DNA from 2 places in the Parabacteroides sp. AF39-10AC genome. Region 2 is predicted to be linked to the other one. Evidence: riboswitches for the same ligand, from Rfam matches in the RefSeq annotation. Region 2 holds a riboswitch; the other holds the start of a gene.
What was found. A riboswitch is a leader RNA that binds a small molecule or an ion and turns the genes downstream of it on or off. The one in region 2 is predicted to bind cobalamin.

Region 1 (7,938 bases), on a different contig from region 2:
ATAGCCGTTATCCTTTACCTCGAAACCTTTCGGCGGAAAATCCGTGCCTTTCGGTTCTTTCAGTTTCACAACCTTACCATCCTCTGTCTTCAAGGTATCGGTCAAAGGATTGAAACATAGATCACCTGCGATGGTCAAGGCCAGTGTCAGTTCCGGAGAAGCGACAAAAGCATGTGTATTCGGATTACCGTCCGCACGTTTAGCGAAGTTACGATTGAATGAAGTAACGATCGAATTCTTACGGGTATTATCATCCGTATGACGTTTCCATTGTCCGATACAAGGACCACAGGCATTCGCCATAATGGTTGCGCCAATCCGTTCAAAATCACCGATAATACCATCTCTTTCCGCCGTATAGCGGATTTGCTCGGAACCCGGGTTGATGATCAAGGGTGCCGCTACCGGTATTTTATCCTCATAAGCTTGGCGAGCAATGGATGCCGCACGGCTTAGATCTTGATAAGAAGAGTTGGTACAGGAACCGATTAATCCGACCTCCATCTTTCGGGGATAGCCATTCGCTTTTACTTTTGCGGCAAACTCCGAGATAGGCGTAGCTGCATCCGGCGTGAACGGACCGTTGATATGCGGCTCCAATTCGGAAAGGTTAATAACGATTACACGATCGTAAAACTTATCTGGCTCGGCACGAACGTCCATATCCGCTTCCAGATATTCACCGATAGCTTCGGCCCAGCTCGCTACCTCGTCACGTCCCGTGGCACGAAGATATTGAGCCATTGTATTATCGAATGGAAATAAGGAAGTCGTCGCTCCTACCTCGGCACCCATATTACAGATCGTAGCTTTTCCGGTCGCTGAGATTGAGGCGGTGCCCGGACCAAAATATTCGATGATAGCGTTCGTTCCACCTTTTACGGTTAAGATGCCCGCTAGCTTAAGAATCACGTCCTTCGGCGAGGCCCAACCATTCAAATTACCAGTTAACTTAACACCAATTAGTTTCGGCATCTTCAGTTCCCATTCCATTCCGGTCATGACATCCACGGCGTCGGCTCCTCCTACTCCGATAGCGACCATTCCAAGTCCTCCGGCATTCGGGGTATGTGAATCAGTTCCTACCATCATACCGCCGGGAAACGCATAATTTTCCAATACCACTTGATGGATAATGCCTGCTCCGGGTTTCCAAAAACCGATTCCATATTTATCGGAGACCGATTTCAAGAAATCATAGACCTCGCTATTGCTTTTGGTAGCCGTATCGATATCCGTCTTGGCTCCCATATTCGCTTGGATCAAATGGTCGCAATGCACGGTAGCCGGTACTGCGGATTTTTCTTTTCCGGCGTTCATGAATTGTAAAAGCGCCATCTGAGCGGTGGCATCTTGCATAGCCACACGGTCGGGACGGAAATTCACATAATCCTCACCTCTTTTGAAAAGGCGAGTCGAGCTTTCATCGTATAGATGCGCATATAAGATTTTCTCGGCCAAGGTCATCGGGCGACCACCGATACGTTCGCGGGCTGTGTCCACTCTTCTGGGGAAATTTGCATAGAAATTTCTAAGCATGTCAATGTCGTACACCATATTCATATTCGTTTTTTATTGTAAGCCTTTTCGCAAATATATTTATCTATAACCAGCTAAAATGTAATAAATAAGACATCTGCCAATGAGTCTTTGTTTTTATTATCAACAAATATATAATATAATGAAATACAATTTGTTCGATAATTTCTATGAGGTTATAGAGGTTATTTATAATCTCCCGGATAACTTAGAAAAACGGGCTAATCGCACGTTTATTAATAAAACGTACCATTAGCCCGTTTTGTTCAAGCCTTGGAGCTGTTTTTTCTACTTATCGAGACTTTCTTTCCATCTTTGGGCATAACTATGCAAAATAGATGCGATACCCTCTCCGATCCGGACATAATCTTCCCGTTTAAGGTTGGCTAAAGATGCGCGGATAGACCACTCGGGAGCATCAAAACCTCCTCCGTTCAGTAAAACCAAGGAAGTTTCCTGTGCCAGACGGAAAACGACATCCAGAGGTTCGTAATTCTTTTTTAGATATTCCACGAAATCATCCCCATAGAATTTCTTAGCCCAGACAAGCATATCGATCTCACTATAATATCCCGCACGCAAAGGGTCGTCTAATAAGGTGAATCCGGTGCTTTCCCACAATGTGTGTAAACGCTCGTGGATCATATCCTGCATCCTTTTCTTATAGGTATTTTCCGCATCTAATAGAGCGAAAGACGCAAACAGAGACATTTGTGTTTGCTGTGGCAAGGAAAGACCGGCCGTATGATTCAAGGCTACTTGACGGCTATCGGCTACCATACGATCAATAAAGCGGATATCCTCGGGATGTAAGGATAGACTGCTATATCGTTTTTTTAGAAGCTCCTGTTTATCTCTTGGCAATTCACGGATCATTCGGTCGTAAATATTATCTTGATGTAAAGCGATTACCGCCAATCTCCATCCGGTTGCCCCGAAATATTTGGAGAAAGAGTAGACACATAACGTATTCTTTGGTAATTCGGCCATCATCGAGCGAAAATGCGGAATAAATGTCGCATACACATCATCCGTAATAATCATGAGGTTGGGATTGTCGTTCCGTACGATCTCAACGATCCTATTCATCAATGCTTTTGTCAATCCGTATGAAGGCGGGTTGCTCGGGTTTGTTATGAAAGCGGCTTTCACGCTAGGATCTTTCAGGACATCTAAATCTTTTTCTTGATATTGCCACGTGTGATAGCCGTCTTTTGTCATCTTCAAGGCTTTTATCTCTATGACATTAAAAAGATAACGAGCCTGTTCCGGAATCTCTATATAAGGAGTGAATACCGGAGCGAAGAGAACGATGTTGTCTCCCTTATTCAACAAGAAATTCTGCTGCAAGGAATCGAAGATATAACACATGGCGGCAGTTCCACCCTCGGTAGCGAAAAGGTCGAATATTCCCTCAGGGGGCTGGTTATCACATAATTCTTGGTCTAAATAATCCCGCACGAGCATTTCTGTATATTTCAAGATACGATCGGGAACCGGATATTGATCACCAATGACACCTTCCGCCCATTCATATACAAGCTCATTCTCATCTACACCTTTTTCCGTGACCAGATATTCATAGGTACCCTTCAATAAAGTAGCGCCGGGAGATTGCGCATGTTTCTTTAGGAACTGTACGAAGCGAGACGCGATCCTTTTCCGGTTGGGAATCCCTGCGGCTCCGGCCATCTCATCTGCCAATTCGGTTTCCCGCTGGCATTCCTCCAAGGCGAACTGCCCTAATAGGAAGAACGCCTCCCGTGGAACCGTACTGATCCAGTTTGGATTTCCCCTTCCGGCGTTCAGCATGATGTGCGTACTTTTACGAGCGCTTTCATCCGCTAACTCTATCAAGATGTTCTTTAGCTCGAAAGGGCTAATCTCCGACATCTTTTTCTCATATTCTCTCGTGATCTGTATTTTCTTCTTTTCCATACATTATATATATTACATGATTAGTACGATAACGACACCCCAGATAATTAATAAAGTATTACCTACCGCATAGGTAACGGTATAGCCCAAGGCTGGAGTCTCACTTCCTACGGCATCTTCCACCGCTCCCAACGCTGCGGTTGTCGTACGTGAGCCTGCCGTACAACCTAAAGTGATAGCCGGATGGAACTTAAAAACGTAACGTCCCATCAGAATACCGATGATAAGCGGGATAGATGTCGCTAAAGCGCCGATAATAAATAAACTTATACCGACTTCCTTCAATCCGGTCACGAAACTGGGACCCGCCGTGATACCGACTACGGCGATAAACATATTCAATCCCAAATTATTTAATATCCAGATGGAGGGTTCCGGAATACGCCCGAACGTCGGATGCTTAGAACGAAGCCATCCAAAGATGAGTCCGGCTATCAAAGCACCTCCACTCGTACTTAGGCTGATCGGGACACCCCCGAAATGAATTGCGAGCGAACCTAAAATTCCCCCTAAGAAAATACCGATACCCACGAAAATCAAATCGGTCTGATTGGTTGGGCGATCGGGATATCCCAAAGCCGTAGCCGCTTTATTTACCTCTGATTTCATGCCTACCAATTCCAGCATATCACCGGAATCTATTACCGTAGCGGCCAAGACCGGGATATTGATACCCGCACGCCTTATGGACTTGATGCTAACACCATGCATGAACGATTGATTGCGTAGATAGGAAATCTTTTTCCCCACGTATTCCTTATGGATCACTAGTACGGGTAACGTCTCCGCCGGAAAATCGAGCAATTCAATGTCGTTGACCTCGTCGCCAATCCAATTCTCCTCTCCGATCACGAATTCCCGGCGGCCACTTAGAACAACCTCATTTCCGGTATGTAAAACCAAATCCGGTTTAACATCGGTCACTACATTATTAATACGGACACGCTCCACGAACAAATGCCGTCCCAATTGGTCCAGATATTCCTCCAACTGCTTTACGCTTTTACCCTCCTTGAACCATTCATTACTAATCTTATAGGCCCGGAAAGTTACCGGACGGGCGGCAGGCATAAAGCCCGGTTGCTCGCTCTCGTCGTTATTTCCCATTTTAGCCTCTAGTTCTTTACACGCTTTTTTCACGTAGTCGAGTCCTCCTAAAAGACGTGGCCCGATATCACTCACCAACCATGCGGACCCTGCCGTACCGAAAATATAAGTTACCGCATAGGCCACGGGCATCACGTTGACCATAGCGCTTTTATCCGTATCGCTAATATTCATCTGTCCGATCGTATCTTCGGCAACTCCTAATACCGCCGACATCGTCTGGGAGCCCGCCAATAATCCTGCGGCCTCGCCTGCGTTATATCCCATAAGTTTCGCTAACAAAAAAGGAGCGATCAAACAAAATATACACATGACGGCGGCGAAAAGCATTTGAGGAAGACCTTCCTTTTTCAATCCCCGGAAGAACTGTGGCCCAACGCTATATCCTACAGCGAAGAGGAACATCAAGAAAAAGACGGACTTTAACGGTCCGCTTATATCGATTTTTAATTGCCCGATCAATACACCGACCAATAATACGCTGGTAACCGTTCCCAGCGTGAACTTCTTTATCTTAAACTTGCCAATCCAGAAACCGAGAGCTAAGGTTATGAAAATAGCTAGCTCCGGATAATGTTGAAGTAAATTAGTTATCCATTCCATATCTATTTATTTGATGTTAAACAAAAAAGATGCTATTGGAACAGGGATTATTTGAAAGATGTTGTTACATTTCGGGATTATTTATATAAATTTGCGACCGCTTAGGTGATAGAGTTTGTCTACCGACAACTCTATAAAAGGGAATCCGGTTAGAATCCGGAACAGTGCCCGCTACTGTGAAGCTCTTGAAAAGGAAAGCGTTCTGCTATGCCACTGTCTTAAGAAAGATGGGAAGGTTGCTTTCCGAGCCAGTCAGGAAACCTGCCAAGCGAAGTAATGATTAATTCCTCCCGGGGTCAGGAGTAATTAAGAGGATAGAAATATCACCTATATCTAAAAGATGTTGGAGACGTAATAATACGTTGTCTCCGTGGGATTGATATGTAATCTAATTATTAATATATTCATATGATGAGGAAACACTTACTATCTTTCTTCCTGCTGGTCATCAGCCTAGTTTGTCGTGCGCACGATGGCGAGAATTTTGTAGCATCCGATTTATTCGCCTCTTTACAACCGGGCGATAAGGCCGCTTTATTGATGGTACATTTTGGAACGACCCATGATGATACCCGTGCCTTGACAATCGATGCGATCAATCAAAAAGCGAAAGAAGCTTTCAAGGATGTTGAGTTGCGTGAGGCATGGACTTCTCGCATTGTAATGCGCCGCTTAAAAGCTCGTGGCGTAGAGAAACTGAACCCGATCGAGGCCTTGGAAAAGTTAAAGACTGATGGTTATACACATGTCTTGATCCAATCCACGAATATAATCGAAGGTATCGAGATGGAATCCTTACGTAAGGATGTTGCCACCATGAAATCTTCTTTCAAGGAGATTCGTATCGGTAATCCTTTATTGTATACACCGGAGGATTATGAGGCGGTAATCGTCGCTATCACAAAAAATGGGGCGAAAGAAGGCGCTACTTTATTGGTAGGCCATGGCACTTATACACCGGCGACGGCCCAATATGCCATGTTGGATTATATGTTGAAGGAGAAGGGATTCAAGGATTATTCCGTAGGAACCATCGAGGGCTATCCTTCTTTTGATACGATGGTAGCCCAAGTAAAGGCCAATGGAACGAAAAAAGTCTTGTTGATGCCATTTATGTTTGTCGCCGGAGACCATGCGAAAAACGATATCGCCGGTGATTGGAAAGAGGAATTGGAAAAGAAAGGCTACGAGGTAAGCGTATTTATGGAAGGTCTGGGACAGAATCCGGATATCCAGAAGATCTTCATCGAACATGCCCGTTTCATGGCTAAACATAAGATGATCGATATCGTTGATAAGAAGAAAGCTTATGCGGTAGAGAAGGACTAAAAAAGTTCTCCAAATCTATGTTTTATTCCTTTCGGAAGAAAAAGTAATTCCTTCCGAAAGAAACTAAATTTTCATTCGAAGGAAAATGGAATTTCTTTCGAAAGGGATTTCACATGCATACAATAAACAGTTATAATGCTAAATATATGAAAAGAGTTTTGACAATCTTACCGTTGACAGCCTTATGTATCAGTACGATGCAGGCACAACACAAGAATGAGTACACGAATTTCGCCGATACGACATTCAATATTCAAGAAGTCGTAGCGACCGCCGCACGCAAGCCACGTCCACAAATCACGAAGTTGGACGTACCTATGAAATATCTTCCTATTTCAATTAATAGCATTACGGCGAGTAGTTTGGAGTTGCGAGGTATCCGTAATATCCAAGATGCGGTACGCTTTATGCCGGGCGTACGATTCCAGACATCTTATGGCGCATTTCAACAATTGTCGATCCGTGGTTTCGATCATTCTATCATGATGATAGACGGTATCCGCGATGAACGTTCGGCAATAAACAACTCTTATCCCGTACCCGATCTATCCTGTATCGAGTCTATTGAATTATTAAAGGGACCGGCTTCTGTACTTTACGGACATTCAGCCGTAGGTGGAACCTTGAATATCGTTCGTAAATCCCCGTCAGAGAAACAGAGCGTTAATGCTCGATTGGCCTACGGTAGTTACGAGAATAAAGAGGCGACACTTGGCATGGGCGGTAAATTGGTCGGTCCGGTCAATTATTACGCCAATGTCAACTTTTCCGATCAAGAGGGCTGGCGTGATAATGGCAACCGTCGCTTTTCCGGTTATCTGGCATTGCAAGCTAAAATGACGGAACGTGACATATTAGATGTTCGCGGAGGTTTTAACCGCGACTTCTATGGGACGGAGATCGGTCTTCCCGATTTAATGGCAAATGATGTATATAATGTGCAAACAGGACAGTTATATCTCCATAAAAATGAGATGCTACCGGGACTTGACCGTGAGGCTCGCTACAATAACGAGTCCGACTTTATGAAGAATCACGCATGGAACGTATCGACGCAATACACACATACTTTTTGGAACGGCGCGAAACTAACAGATCGCCTTTCTTACAATAACGACGATATCAACTATTTTGGGACGGAAGCCCTCGACTATCTCGAAAGTGATGATCCGATCTATGATCATTATTATATGAAAAACGGCCAGAAAAAATATATCTGTTTGGACAGTGTATATCTTTCTTTCCCGCTTCGCTTCTCCCATATAGCCAAGACGGTAGCCAATACGCTCGAGCTAAGCGGTAAATTCAGGACGGGTGAGATAAAGCATACGTATATGGGAGGTTACTCTTTCGTCGCCTTGAATCGTACCAGCTATTCGGGCTATAATTTAGGAGATGATGTTCAGGGTCCCGGCCTTTATT
Region 2 (7,237 bases):
TCCTCTTGTAAATGTCGTTGGCGATCTTTGGCGATGTAACGACGGGCGAAGATGTTCGGGACAGCTACACCGAGTGAGATACAAAGAATGATGAGTGCGGAATTGATCCCGTTGAAGAATGCGTTTGTGACCTCACCGACTACTCCATGCAGGTTTATAAATGCCAGTAATGAGCGATACATGAGTACTCCCGGAATCATAGGAATGACAGATGGAATCGTCAATACGTGATTGGGAACATGGCACCAATGAACCGCTTTTACGGCAAGGAGGCTGACTACGAAGCTTCCCATAAACGAGCCGATCACAGGACCATAACCTAATTCGAAGTTCACAAAGTTACGGGTACATACCGCAATGATACCTCCTACGGCTACCACCCATAATAATCGGCGTTGAATATTGAATATCATGGAGAAGCCTATGGCGGAGATAGCTGCCGCTAATGCATATATGTAGTACGGGTCATGTGGAACCATATTTAATTCACTGAACTTATGATCTATCTCGACATCATTCATGACAAGTACCCGCATGGCGAATGCGATACCGAAAGTCATGGCGGCTACCATCATGACCGTATTGGAGGCCCGGGTGATGCCGACAAGCAAATGATTGTCTAGCATATCATCCACGAAGTTAATCAAGGGTACGCCCGGCACGATAAATAAAGCGCAGGCTAATAATGGATGATAAGGAGTGTCGGATAGCCCGGAGAAGGAGGATGCGTATGCCAAGCAGGTGGATACGAAAGCGGCCGCAGCGATACTCATATATACGTTAAGTCCAGCCTCGACACAGCGGGCCCGTACCCTAAACCCGACGAAAGCGCAAATGGAAGCGAATAGGAATGCCATCCAGTCGCATCCGAATAGCTTACAGAATCCTCCGCATGCGAATCCCGCTCCGATAGCTACGATATAAGGGGTATAATTCCGGGGTTGGTGAACGATCTTCTCCAGTTCTTCCTCATATTTATCCAAGGAATAATCTTGCTCGATCGCCCGCCATGAAAGCTTGCTTACCTGTGAGATTGTCGTCATGTTAATGCCATGCTTCTCGCATTTCTGGAATTTGGAGAATGAGTTTCGCTCATCGCTTACGTTTACCATGATCATGGTCCACCGGATATCGATATGCAACTTCTCCTCGGGGATCCCCATAAAGGCGGCAACTCGTTTCATGTTTCGCTCGATACGATTCGTGTCGGCGGCGCTTTCCATCAACAACTTTCCTGTACGGAGCAAAAGATCCAGTTTGCGCCGTAACAACAATACTTCCTTGTCTGTCATCATTTTCTTTTTGTTCTTATATTGTCTGTGTATCCTATGTCCTAACCCACGAGGACATGAATCTGAAATGAATGGCAGGTCTTCTGACTAGCTCCCATCCTAATGCCTTCCCGACCCTATCGCGTCAGTGGCGAAAGTAGTATTAGAATGTTCAACAGAGCTTCACAGCAGCGGGACTGTCCCGGATTCTCACCGGATTCCCTTTTAATCCGTACGCCCGAATAGGCACTACGGAACCAATTCGGGCGCAAATGTACGGAATTTTTTTTATATTTACTTCTTAATCATCCGTAGAGACTCTGTCTTTCCTCCGGTTATGATACGGATGAAATAGAGGCCTTGGGATAGATCGCTTACGTTGATGGATTCTCCGGGATTGATCGTGGATTTCCGGACCATTGTTCCGCGAGATGTATAGATCTCTATCTTCGCCGGGGTATCGATATTGATTTGTATCGAGTTAACCGCCGGGTTCGGATAGATTTTCAAGGTCGGCTGCGAGACCTCTTCTATGCTTGTCGGTGCTTCTTCGGTTGTTACGACCATGTTCTTGGTGACGATCTTTCCGTTCGAGTTGAAGCGGACGGTTATTGTAGCCTTCTGATATTCCTTGATATCTGAGGTCGTACTGATGATTAAGGAGTCATTACGAACGATCGCGTTAATCGGGCTGGAGGGAGTAACGGATGAGACTGATTTTACGATGGCGGCATCCATATTGTCCTCATCGGTCACCATATTGCCTAAAGCGAGTTTATAGACTGGCTTTTCCTCGGTTAATACGATAGAGGAAGGGAAACCGGAAGATACTACCGGTGCGGCGTTATCCGGGAAAACCGGGATAGCCGGGAACCAATAGTTGACGATCATCGAATATTCTTGTACCACTTCGCCTTTGTTATTTATACGAGCTAACATGTGCGTAGGATCTTGGAACTCATGATACAAGAAGGTGTATAGCTCGTCGGTTTTTGGGTTAAGGCGAAATCCGGTTCCGTACAAGCGCCAATCCCAGTCCTGTTTTCGGAGGTCGATTAGCTGGAAGAATTGTTTCTTGTCAATATCATACCCACAGATTTGATACCCCGTGAACCAACTGCCTTCTTTCGGTTGTCCGTTCCAGTAAATCTTATTTTCTTTGGCACTGGCGCAGAAACCGTCGGCGGTCCATGCGTACCAAGAGTTTGGAACGACACCGATGGTCTCGCTTAACGGGATCTTTACCGTGTCCACCTTAAAGGTATAGGGGTTCAAGTTCAGCATATATTCCAAGGCGGAACCATCCCCGGCCGTATTCTGGGTCATGCTGATCCAGAGCGTACCATCCTTGGATTGAACGATAGAGCCGAAACCTCGTTGAATCTCCTTCTCTAGCCCTTTTACAGTCTCTTTCTCGATCGGGGCGGCGATGGTACGGATAATTTTATCGGTTTTCGGATCTATTATTAATAAACCATATTGTTGATGGACGGCAAAGACAAGGTCGTTAGCACGTACCATGGTACCGATCTGGGCATAATACAACTCACCGTATCCATCGGCGTTCGGATTTCCGGAACCTTCTATTTGTTTGCCGATCGCCATCTTATCGCTATCGTAGATCCAGATACCGTTGCTGGTTCCTATATAGCCTTTGTGCTCGTCTACCGGAAGATAGGAACGGCCGTCGGCTATGGATTTGCCCTCGGCGTTTTGGGCGATATACTTGAATTCCTTGATCACCTTCATGGTCTTGGCATCGCATACGGCAAACCGGCTTCCGGTGATTTTTGCCCCGGGATCTCGTTCTTGCTTAGAGACTAGGTAGAACTTATCGCCATAGATCGTACCGAATTGCGTGGTACATCCTAACTCATGCCCCGGATTCTCGGTCTGGAAGACACGATAGTGCCATTCTCCATCTTGAGTAAGGAAATTGACGGTACTGTTCTGATGGCCGTACCAATCCTCGTTTACGATAAATGTACCTTGACTGTAATCCATATCCGTGGAACGCAGGATGGAAGATTGTGACGGTACATCCCTCATTTGGACCCGATCGATGCCGGCGGCGATCCATGAGGTATTGCCTTGGGCCATTAGGCCGCTCGTGGCGAACGTACAGAGAAGTAAGGTAATCGTCTTTTTCATAAGCCTTTTATTTTTAAGATTGCTTGATCGTATTGTAATTTCATTTGTTCGCTTACCGGATCGGGTACGATGATGGAAGGGGTGGCGATGTGTAAATCCTGCGCACGGATAATCTCCGTCGAGGTCTCTCCGATCCAACCGCAATATTGGTTTACCGCCGTGTATACCTTGATAAAGTCCACGCCGGGTAATTCCACCTTATTGCCTTCCGCGTCCACGGCCCATTCGATATCGAAGCTGTTCAGATCCTTGTAATCGTTCGGATGGTTATCCACGTATCCCCATGGATACGAATAGAGTACGTAGTATTTACCCGTATCACTCTCGTCCGTAGCGTTATCCTTTAACCGGGTACCGGAGAAAGTCAAGGAATTCTCTTCAATCCATTTCGGATAATAACTTTGCGTATGATATATATTTTTCGCTATATAACCGGTATTGCCTTGATTATCTTTCCATGGTACATAAGTAGCGTCACTCCATTGCTGGCCCATGTCTGGCTCGGGGATCTTGTTGGGATCTGGACGATCATAGGTAATGCGATAATTCTTGATGGTTTCCGGTTTATAGTATTCACTACCGGCCAGTTCGTACCATTCATCGTCCAGTAAGCCGTTCAGGTTCGTGTCGAAAGAGACCATGACAATACCGGGCTCGCAGCTGCCTCCCTTTTTCTCTTGATATTCCGGCAGGTCGGAATAGAAAGAGTTCCCAAGGATCATAAAGTCCTTCTTCCCTTTGACGTTGATGACCGTATGGTCGAAGCCGAAGATAACGTATCCTCCGTATCCTCCGAGGGAGATCATCACGTCATTCGTACCGGAGATATTCTCCTCTACCTTTTTCAGGATGGTTTCTTTCGTATCGCCTTCCTCGTATTCGGGCATCGTATTGACGAACTGACCCGGTGCGGGACAAAAGTCGTATACCTTGGATAGGTAAGGACTGTACTCTATATCCTCCTGCATCACCTCGAAACGAAAATCGTGCTTATAGGGGGTCTCCTTATCGATGATCTCGAAGGTCATCTGATAGGTGCCCGTATCTTTCGCAAGGAAGATATAAGAACGTTCGGTAGATACGAGAGAGTCCGTCCCGTTCCGGTGCAGTGTCCACCGATACTCGTCGCCGGTAAAGGCCGGGCTGAGTAGATAGGTTTTCATGCGGGGCAGATAATAGACATCATCGATACCCAAGCTAACCATCTGTATCTTGTCTTGGGTACAGGATAGAAATGCTAGGAAACCTGAAATGAATAGATATAAAACTTGTCTCATAACGCTGTTCTATTTATAAAGGAAAACCATATGGGCGGGGATATCCCCGGTACGTACGCCCCATTTTCGTATCCCGTTCTTATCGTAGCAATAGAGGGTCCCGCTGGATACGTAATTCTTGGCATCGGTGACGAAGATGTCTTTCGTATAGGGATGGACCATGATCCCGTATGGGATACGAATGTCTTTCTCGCTACCGTCGGTGATAAAGTTCGTGCTGATCACCTCTTTGGTACGGACATCTATGATTCCGTACGAGATGCTGTTACTCTGCGTATTCACGTTCCATTCCGTACTGTAATAGAAGAGGGAATCTCCGCTGATGCAAAGGTTGGAGCAAGGGATATTCAGGGTATCGGTAACCACCATCTCATTATATCCTTTTCGCTTTTCCAGTACATACAGGTTGGAATGTACCGTATCGTAATCTCCCCGAGAAGTTACCCATAATTTACCGTATTTATCCGCACGGATACGGTGCAGATTGATCCCTACCGGAATCTTTTGGACTTGCTTGAAACGGTTTAGTTCGATGACGGAAACCGTATTGTCGTACTCCGGGGCACGATAGCCTCCGGAATTCACTACGTAGATATATTCACCCAAAATCTCTAATTCATCCGGCTGGTAGCCGACAATGACTTTAGCGTCTATTTTCAGGCTGGTCGTGTCTACCCGATATACGGCTCCTTGTGGAGCATTCGGGTCGATTTGCACGGGGCCGACATAAGAGGTTACATAGGCGTTTCCCCGGTAAAAACGGATGTACCGGCAGTTAGGAATGTCTATTTGCGTGATCCGCTCACAAGTCCGGGCGTCCAATACTTCTACTTTATGGGAACAATTGACTACAACATATAGCTTACTTCCGTAAATCTGGATATCATTGCCTACATCGCCCAACTCCTTGACCACGTTTGGGTTCCGTTCCGAGTAGAGGTTACGGATATAATAACCGTTCACGTAATCCAGATAATCCAGCGTACATTTATTGCTTCCCATATTCCCCTCGTTCACTAAATACATCCCTTGAGGATTCGCCTCGGGGTGGATACCATCGGAGACCAGCTCGTATTCCGATGGAACTACGATCTCGATCTTACGGCAGGATGAAAAAGCGCAACCGATCAGGATACCTATTATATATAATGTATGTCTTTTCATATCTCGATCGTTAAAGACACTTTGTAATTTCGTTTCGGCATCGGATAATTCAGGATCACGTCGTAGTCTTGGCTTAACAGGTTGTTTACCTCTACGGCAGCCTTGATAAGTCCGAATTTGAATTTCAAATCTTTCGACAAGGAGATGTCGCTGGTGTACCACGGTTGCGTATAATTGTATTTGATATTTTCCTGCTGGTTATACCGCTCTCCCACATATATGAAACTATAGTTGAGGTTCCATCCCTTGAAAGAGGCTTGTGCGATGGCGGAGCCGCTATGCCAAGGGATATAAGGGATTTGATCTCCGTAATAGGTATCCGAGGGATCCGTGAAGTCTTGGGCCTTTTGATAGGTGTATTGTACGCGTAGCGTGACGAACAAATCTTTTACCGGATTGACGGTCGTTTCCGTACTGACATCTATACCTTTGATTTCTACCTTACCCAAATTCAGCATCGTCCAACGGAACTGCTGGCCTTTGGGGTAAGCGATGATCTTGTCTTTCACCTTGTTGTAATAACCATCCGCCTGTATCTTGAAGCGATAGAAAAGATGGTTCTCCCATGTTTTCGTGTAAGCGAAGCCGGCATCATATTGGGTTACGTATTCCGGGTTTAATTTGGAGTTTCCCATATCGGCGTAATACAAATCGTTGAAGGTGGGCATGCGGAAGATCCGTTTATAGAAAGCGCGTACATTAAAGTCTTGTTTCTCGAACGGCTTATAGGAGGCGAACACGGCGGGTGTGAGGATTTGCCGGGCTTCCGGTGCGGGGCCTTCTTCTACACGGTCGTTGATAAAAGTCGCCAGTCCGCTGGCCTGTAATTTTACTTTTCCTAACCGGAGCGCCGTAGCGACCGAAAGGAGGTTGGTGAAGCGTTCCGGGTAAACGAATCCATACATATCGGCGTTCATCTTGTTCCATTGCAAGTCGTAAGAAGCAGAGACATCCCAGTTCGAGAGGATGGAGTAGACATTAGCGGAAGATAGGTAAATCTCCCGTTGCTTATACAGGTTATCTACATGAATCAGCTTGTCGTCGTTGTTCACATAATGCGTACGGTAGAAAGCGTATTTCGCATTGACCTGTGTCTTGAATTTACTATTGATTTCTTTGATATAGGAGCCTTGCATGAAAGAGTTCGTATCCCATACTCGTTCGCCGCGTCGCCATACGTTGTTTACGATAGCCCCCGGGATACCTCGTTCGGAATTGTAGTTGTAGAACTTAAGATTCCAAGTACCGTCGCTCATCTTGCCATACAATCCGGCCTCTAGGCGGGTGGCGTTGATATCCCCGTTTTCCCGGACGGCGGTCGTATCGTAAGCGATCTCTCCGGCAGGGTTGATACGGCGGTAACGAAATTTGTAT

Region 1: linked by a shared signal. The riboswitch ahead of DW033_RS02485 (sirohydrochlorin cobaltochelatase) and the one ahead of DW033_RS09170 (threonine/serine exporter ThrE family protein) in region 2 are both predicted to bind cobalamin.

What each region holds. Positions count from the first base shown of each region.
Region 1 covers NZ_QTLP01000002.1:139,066-147,003, reverse strand. Annotated here, with positions in the region: gene DW033_RS02500 (aconitate hydratase) at 1-1,557, opposite strand, end outside; gene DW033_RS02495 (bifunctional aspartate transaminase/aspartate 4-decarboxylase) at 1,828-3,477, opposite strand; gene aspT (aspartate-alanine antiporter) at 3,490-5,187, opposite strand; cobalamin riboswitch at 5,274-5,471, shown strand; gene DW033_RS02485 (sirohydrochlorin cobaltochelatase) at 5,599-6,516, shown strand; gene DW033_RS02480 (TonB-dependent siderophore receptor) at 6,663-7,938, shown strand, end outside.
Region 2 covers NZ_QTLP01000008.1:10,874-18,110, reverse strand. Annotated here, with positions in the region: gene DW033_RS09170 (threonine/serine exporter ThrE family protein) at 1-1,295, opposite strand, end outside; cobalamin riboswitch at 1,348-1,548, opposite strand; gene DW033_RS09165 (DUF5074 domain-containing protein) at 1,566-3,422, opposite strand; gene DW033_RS09160 (hypothetical protein) at 3,419-4,699, opposite strand; gene DW033_RS09155 (YncE family protein) at 4,709-5,863, opposite strand; gene DW033_RS09150 (TonB-dependent receptor) at 5,860-7,237, opposite strand, start outside.